DNA from 2 places in the Pseudazoarcus sp. NS20 genome. Region 1 is predicted to be linked to the other one. Evidence: riboswitches for the same ligand, from Rfam matches in the RefSeq annotation. Region 1 holds a riboswitch; the other holds the start of a gene.
The links. A riboswitch is a leader RNA that binds a small molecule or an ion and turns the genes downstream of it on or off. The one in region 1 is predicted to bind thiamine pyrophosphate.
Positions count from the first base shown of each region.

Region 2: it holds a riboswitch for thiamine pyrophosphate, as region 1 does, so the genes downstream of both, thiD (bifunctional hydroxymethylpyrimidine kinase/phosphomethylpyrimidine kinase) here and AC6H0W_RS13700 (sodium:solute symporter family transporter) in region 1, are expected to answer to the same signal.

Region 1 is NZ_BAAKIY010000004.1:400,299-403,714, forward strand. Features, by position in the region: gene AC6H0W_RS13695 (3-oxoacyl-ACP reductase) at 1-735, opposite strand, end outside; TPP riboswitch at 774-872, opposite strand; TPP riboswitch at 1,443-1,545, shown strand; gene AC6H0W_RS13700 (sodium:solute symporter family transporter) at 1,590-3,041, shown strand; gene AC6H0W_RS13705 (TonB-dependent siderophore receptor) at 3,347-3,416, opposite strand, start outside.
Region 2 is NZ_BAAKIY010000001.1:28,900-32,315, reverse strand. Features, by position in the region: gene AC6H0W_RS00160 (S1 family peptidase) at 1-493, shown strand, start outside; gene thiD (bifunctional hydroxymethylpyrimidine kinase/phosphomethylpyrimidine kinase) at 565-1,398, opposite strand; TPP riboswitch at 1,455-1,556, opposite strand; gene AC6H0W_RS00150 (TMEM165/GDT1 family protein) at 1,617-2,207, opposite strand; yybP-ykoY riboswitch at 2,253-2,425, opposite strand; gene AC6H0W_RS00145 (carbonic anhydrase) at 2,550-3,416, shown strand, end outside.

The sequences.
Region 1 (3,416 bases):
GGTGACGGCACGCGACCACGGCGACGCGAAGAACAGCACGGCGTCGGCGAATTCTTCAGGCGTGGTGACGCGGCGCAGCGGCGTGCTGGCGGCAATCAGGTCGAACACCGCTTCCGGCGTGGCGGCCGAGGCATCGGTGGTGCGCAGCAGGCCGCCGGACACCATGTTCACGGTGATGCCGTCCGGCCCCAGATCTTGCGACAGCGTACGCGTGAGCGACAGCAGCGCGGCCTTGGCTGCGGTGTAGTCGTGGTACGGCACCACCGGGTTCTGGAACAGGTTGGTGCCGATGTTGATGATGCGGCCAAAGCCCGCTTCGCGCATGCCGGGCAGCGCGATTTGCGTGGAGTTGAGCGCGCCGCGCACCACGCCCTGCATCTGCTGGGCAACGCTCTCCCAACGCAGTGCGTCGGCGTGCTCGCGCGCATCGCCGTTGAACTGGAAGGCGGGCAAGGCGTTGTTCACCACGGTGGTTACCGGCTGGCCGAAATGCGCGCGGGCGCGCTCGAGCATTTCGCGTACGGCGGCCGGATCGCACACGTCGGCCTGAATGGCGAGCGCCTGGCCGGGCGCAGTGCTGGCCACGTCATTGGCCGCGCTGGCGCTGTTCAGGTAATTGACGACAACTTTTGCGCCCTGCGCCAGAAACGCGCGCGCAATGTGCGCACCCAGGCCGCGACCGGCGCCGGTGACGAGAACGAGTTGTTGAGCGAGAGGGGCAGATTGGCTGGACATGCGTTTCCCTTGTTCGAAGCTGGCAAAGGACGCGCACGAGCCGGTGCGGGGGACATCCCTTCGCCAGTATGAGCTGGATCAGGTTCGACGGGTGTGATCTCAGCCCCGCGTGTGGCGGGACACCCCGTGTCGAAAGGCAAAACCTTAGCATGGATTGGCATGCCGGCGGGCGCAGAACCCGGTCCCGACATGCTTCCCTCACGCACGCCCGCAATGGTCGACACGGCCTTTTGCCGTCATTGCGAGCGCAGCGCGGCAATCTGCTGAGTGTGCAAGTGTGCAGACGCTGCGAGATTGCTTCGTCGCTGCGCTTCTCGCAATGACGGGATTTTGGCGTTGCGGGTTTGGGGGGCCTGGGGGCGGGCGCCATGGGTGGGATGGCGTTACGGCTACGCTGCGTCGGTTTGGCATGAATGGACGCTGTAGTTTGCGGACGAACAATCCAGTCCCAGCGTGCCATCCTCGGGCACGCCCCGCGACGCCGGCACGGCCTTTGGCCGTCATTGCGAGCGTAGCGCGGCAATCTGCTGAGTGTGCAGCCTGCAGACGCTGCGAGATTGCTTCGTCGCTGCGCTTCTCGCAATGACGGGTAGAAACGCCCTGCCTTGCAGCTACGCACAGCCCTACCCAAGCCCATGTGCAATCGAACCGGCCCAGGCCGCACAAATTCCCGTGTCAAATCAACGGGAAGTGGCCTATACTCCGCGCCTTGATCCTGGGGGAGCCGCCTGCGGCTGAGAGATGGCGATAGCCATGACCCCGATACTTGATCCGGGTAATACCGGCGTAAGGAAGGATGCACCGTCCCCTCCGTGGGTGGGCTCCGTCCGTCGTTGCTTCTGGAGCCTCGCACCATGCTCAGCACTCAAGCCGCCATCGGGTGGCTCACTTTTTTCGCAGCGGCCTTCGCCATCGCCGGCATGGCCTACGCGCGCCGGTATCGCGGCAACCTCGAGGAGTACATCGTCGCCCGCAACAGCCAGGGCTCGGTGGCGACCATCATGACGCTGCTGGCCTCGTCGCTGGGCGCGTGGATTCTGTTTTCGCCCGCGCAGGCGGCCACTTGGGGCGGGCTGGCGGCGGTGATCGGCTATGCGCTCGGTTCGATGTCGCCGCGCATTGCGATGATTCCGCTGGGCAAGCGCATGCGCGAGTTGATGCCCAACGGCCATTCGCTCACCGAATTCCTGATCTTGCGCTATGGCCGGCCGATGTACTGGCTAACGCTGGCGATCATGGTGTTCTACATGTTCATCGCGCTTACCGCCGAGCTGACCGCCATAGGCAAGCTGGTGCAGTTGCTGGCGCCGGTGCCGCTGTGGGTGAGCGCGGCCATCGTGATGGTGGCGACGCTGATCTACACCACCTACGGCGGGCTGCGCGCCTCGATCTTCACCGACAAGATGCAGGTCATCATCATCATTCCGCTGGTGGCGGCGCTGATCGGCATCGGCTGGCAGGTCACCGGCGGCATCGGCCCGGTGACCGAGCGCCTGCAGGAGACGGCGCCGCGCCTGCTCGACCTGGGCGACTTCGCCGGCATCAAGGCCGGGCTGACCTTCTTCTTCGCCATCCTGCTCACCGGCATCTTTCACCAGGGCAACTGGCAGCGCATCTACTCGGCCAAAGATATTCCCTCGATGCGTCGCGGCTTTCTGCTGGGCGGCGTGCTGGTGGTGCCGTTCATCTTCATCATGGGTTTGTTCGGGCTGGCCTTCGTGGCGCTCACGCCGGGCGGGGATGACTCGGTGGCGCTGTTTGCCGTGATCCTGTCGGAAATTCCGATGTGGTTGGCGGTTGCGCTGATTCCGCTGGGCATTGCGCTGGTGATGTCCAGCGTGGATACCGGCATCAGCGCCATTTCCAGCATTGTCGCGGTGGACGTGAGCCGCGCCGTGCCCACGGCCACCCCGGCCAAGCTGATGCGCCTTGCGCGCTGGCTGGTGGTGCTGATGTCGATTCCCGCCTTGTTTGTGGCGGCGCAGGGCTACAGCGTGCTGTACCTCTTCCTGCTGGCCGATCTGCTGTGTGCGGCTGCAGCGTTTCCGGTGTTTTACGGGTTGTTCAGCCGCTCGCACGACGGCTTCTCGGCCATGGCCGGCACGCTGGCCGGGCTGGTGGCGGGCTTGGTGGTGTTTCCCATGCCGGGGGCGCCGATGACCTACCTGCTCGAATCCTTCCTGCTGGCGGCCGTGGTGCCGGTGGTGGTGATCTACGCGCTGCGCTTCGTACGCCGAGGTTCTGAGCCCTTCGAGCTGGAGTCGCTGTCGATGTCGACGCGCAAGCTGAGCGAAGAGAGCTTCTGAGCCTCAGACGGGCTGGCGATGCCGCCATGCCCGCCTTTTGGAGAGCATGTAAAACGGGCCCTGGTCGATACCTGGGCCCGTTTCGTTTGTGTGGTGCGTGATCAGTTGTAGGTCGCGTTGAGCCGTAGGCGAAATGCGACGGCAGCGCGGGTAGTGGGCGTGGGCGTCGCAATTCGCTGCGCTCATCGCGACCTACGGGTGCAACCTTGGGGACTGGGTGCAGCGATGCGGCCTGCTTTCTGACGCGGGCGTAGAAAAAGGGGCTCCGGCACATGCCGGAGCCCCTTTTTTATAGTGGCTTGCGATCAGAAATCGAACTGGGCCGACAGGCGGAAGGTGCGCGGTGCGCCGGGAATCATGTAGCCGCCGAAGGTG
Region 2 (3,416 bases), on a different contig from region 1:
CGGCGCATCGTTGTGGCGCCAGGGTGAGGACGAGGCCGGCGAGATCGACGTGGCCGTCATCGAGATCGAACGCCCGGCCTTGCCGCCCAGCGCCGTGCTGGAAGCCTTCGGGCCGGAGCACCTGTGGCAGCCCGAAGATCGCGTCGAGGTCGGCTCGTCGGTGCTGGTGGTGGGTTTTCCGCTGGGTTTCCACGACACGTTGCATCACTTGCCCGTGGTGCGCCATGCCGGCATCGCCTCGTCGTTCGGCCTGCGCTTTCAGGGTGAGGGTTATTTCCTGACCGATGCGCGCACCCACCGCGGCGCCAGCGGCGCGCCGGTGGTGATGCGCAAGCCGGATGCCGACGCTGCGGGCCAAAGCCTGCCGTGGCGGTTGCTGGGTGTGCACTCGGCACGCCTCGATGTGGGCTCGCGCGACACCGAGCTGGATGAGGCGCTGGGCCTCAACTGTGCGTGGTACGCCGATGTGGTGATGGCGCTTACGGCGTCCTGAGAGGGCGGTGTCTGAAGCAAAACGGGCTGCGCAAGGCAGCCCGTTTCAAGTGTGCTCTCAGGTTCGGGTGCTCAGCGCCACAATGCGTGGAAGTGATGCACCGGGCCGTGTCCGCTGCCCACCGTGAGCTGGCCGGATGCGGCAATGCCGCGCAGCAGGTAGTCGCGTGCCACGCGCACGGCGCTCTCCACCGGCGCGAGGGTGTCAGCCGACTGCGGCAGCAGTGCGGCAATCGCGGAAGACAGCGTGCAGCCGGTGCCATGCGTATTCTTGGTTTCGATGCGCTGCGCCTGCAGTTCGATCATGCGGTCGCCGTTGAACAGCAGATCGGTCAGATCGCCGCCGGGCAGGTGGCCACCCTTGAGCAGCACCCAGCGCTCGGACGAAGTCGGCAGCATGTCGCGCAGGCGTTCTGCGGCGCGATACATGCTCTTCAACGAATCGGGCTCACTGCATTCGAGCAGCACGCCGGCTTCGGGTAGGTTGGGCGTGATCATGAAGCTCTGCGGCATCAGTGCCTCGCGCAGCATCGCCACGGCTTCGCGCGCCAGCAGGTGGTCGCCGCTCTTGGCCACCATGACCGGGTCGCACACCACGAACGGCGCCTTGTGCTGCTCCAGACGGTCGGCCACGGTGCGCACGATGTCGGCGGTGCCGAGCATGCCGATCTTGACGGCATGGATGGCGACATCGGCAAACAGCGTGTCGATCTGCAGTTTGAGGAAGTCGACGGGCGGCGTGTGCACGCCGGTGACGGCCTGCGTGTTCTGCGCGGTCAAGGCGGCGATGACGCCGCAGCCATAGGCGCCCAGCGCCGAGAAAGCCTTGAGGTCGGCCAGCACGCCGGCGCCACCACTGGGGTCGACGCCGGCGATGCTGACTACGTTCGGAATGCTGCGGCTCATGAGCGCGCTCCCCGGTTAGAGACAGTCTGTGGGGTGCTGCCGGGCCGACAGGTGCAGGTGCGCATGGAGCGTTTTCCTACGCCGGTGCTAACCGGGTCAGGTTCCAAGGGTATTTTCTCAGCCTGCCGCAGCGACGGCGGGCACCCCCAACGAAGCTGCGCAGGTTAGCGCAGCCGCCCCGTCGTGACAACCGCAGGCGGCCCGCTGCGCGGCGAAGCTCAGCTGCTCCACACGCCGGACAGTGCGATCACGCCGAGTACCGCGAAAAGACAGGCGGCTATGCCATGCACCAGGCGTGTCGGCATGCGGTGCGCCAGTCGGTCGCCGATCAGTACGGCGGGCACGTTGGCGATCATCATGCCCAGCGTGGTGCCCACCACGACCGCCACGAAAGCTTCGTATTGCGCGGCGAGGGCAACCGTGGCGACCTGCGTCTTGTCGCCCATTTCGGCGAGGAAGAAGGCGATCAGGGTGGTGCCGAAGATGCCGAGGCCGCTTTTGACCTGCACGTCTGCGTCGTCGAGCTTGTCGGGGATCAGCGTCCAGATGGCCATCGCGATGAAGCCGATGCCGAGGATCCAGCGCAGCGTGTCCGGCCCGATGACGCTGGTGAGCCAGGTGCCGACGGCACCCGCGAAGGCATGGTTGGCGATCGTCGCCACGAAGATGCCGAGCACGATGGGCGCGGCACGCCGGTAGCGAGCGGCGAGCATGAAGGCGAGCAGTTGGGTTTTGTCGCCGATTTCGGCCAGCGCAACGATGCCGGTGGAAACGAGAAAGGCTTCGAACGGAAAGTCAGGGAAATTCATGATGTCCTCCGGGCCGTAGCGTTAACCGATGACCGGCGCGCTCCCGGCCCGAACAGCGGAGTGCGTCGGTCAGCGGTCTTGCCAGGCTGGAGGGCGCTCGCAGTAGTTGAAAACTGCGGAGGCGACACCTCGGGCTGAATGCGCCATGTCCGATGGACAAGTATGTTGACGCGTCCCTTCCGCCGGGGCGGAAGCGGCTACTCCCCGATGACGGTGCGAATTCTATCCGAGGAATGAATTCGTGCGCACGGAATCTTTCGAATCCATGCGTTGCGTTAAAGAAATGCGCGCTTCGCGCCGTTGTAGCACTCGGGTACCCAATTCATTCACCGACGAATCGACATGCACTCTTGCCTCGGCCGTGCCTTTGCGGCGTTAGCGCTGGCTTTGCCGCTTGCTGCCTCAGCCGTCGACGACGACTGGGTGACGATCTCGCGCGACGGCAGTCGGGAGATCCAGGTGGACCGGGCAAGCGTGATTCCGTCGGATGCGGGCACCAAGATCGCCTGGGCGCGCATGGTGATGGCGCCCGAGGAAGCCGAACGTGCCGGCTACACCGCGGTGCTGGCGCTGAACCGCTTTGATTGCCTGAATCGGGGCTTCCTCACGGTGCGTCGTCGTTACATCGACGAGCGCAATGTGGTGCTGCGCGAGGAAGAGGTGCGTGATCAGACCATGCGTCCGGTGGCTCGCGGTGGGGTGGATGATCGGCTGTGGCGGGAGATCTGCCGGCCGCCGTCCAGCAGCGATCTGGTGTCGCTGGCCGGCGAGGCCGACCGCATCGCCGCCGCACTCGAAACATTGCCGTCTGCGAAGCCGGTGACCGTTGCAACGGCCGCTCCGGTGCCGGTTGCCGGCCCGGCACCCGCCGCGCCCGAGCCAGGCGTTTCCGCGCCTGCAGCGCCGGCCGTCGTGCCGCCTGCCGCGGCTGTGCCCCCGCCCGCGCCTCCTCAACCTGCAGCGCCTCCAGCGCCGTCCAGCTCCCCCCGGGTTGCCCCGCGCCATCCGCTGCCGGATTGGGATTACGGTGACCTGTACGGCCCCCAGCAGTGGGGGCTGATGCGGCCGGACTGGGCGGTGTGCAGGGAGGGCAAGCGCCAGTCGCCGATCGAGCTGCAGTCGGGGTTGGTGGTGCAACTCGAGCCGGTCGAGTTCGACTATGCGCCGACGTTGTTCCGCGTCATCGACACCGGTCGGTTGCTGCGCGTC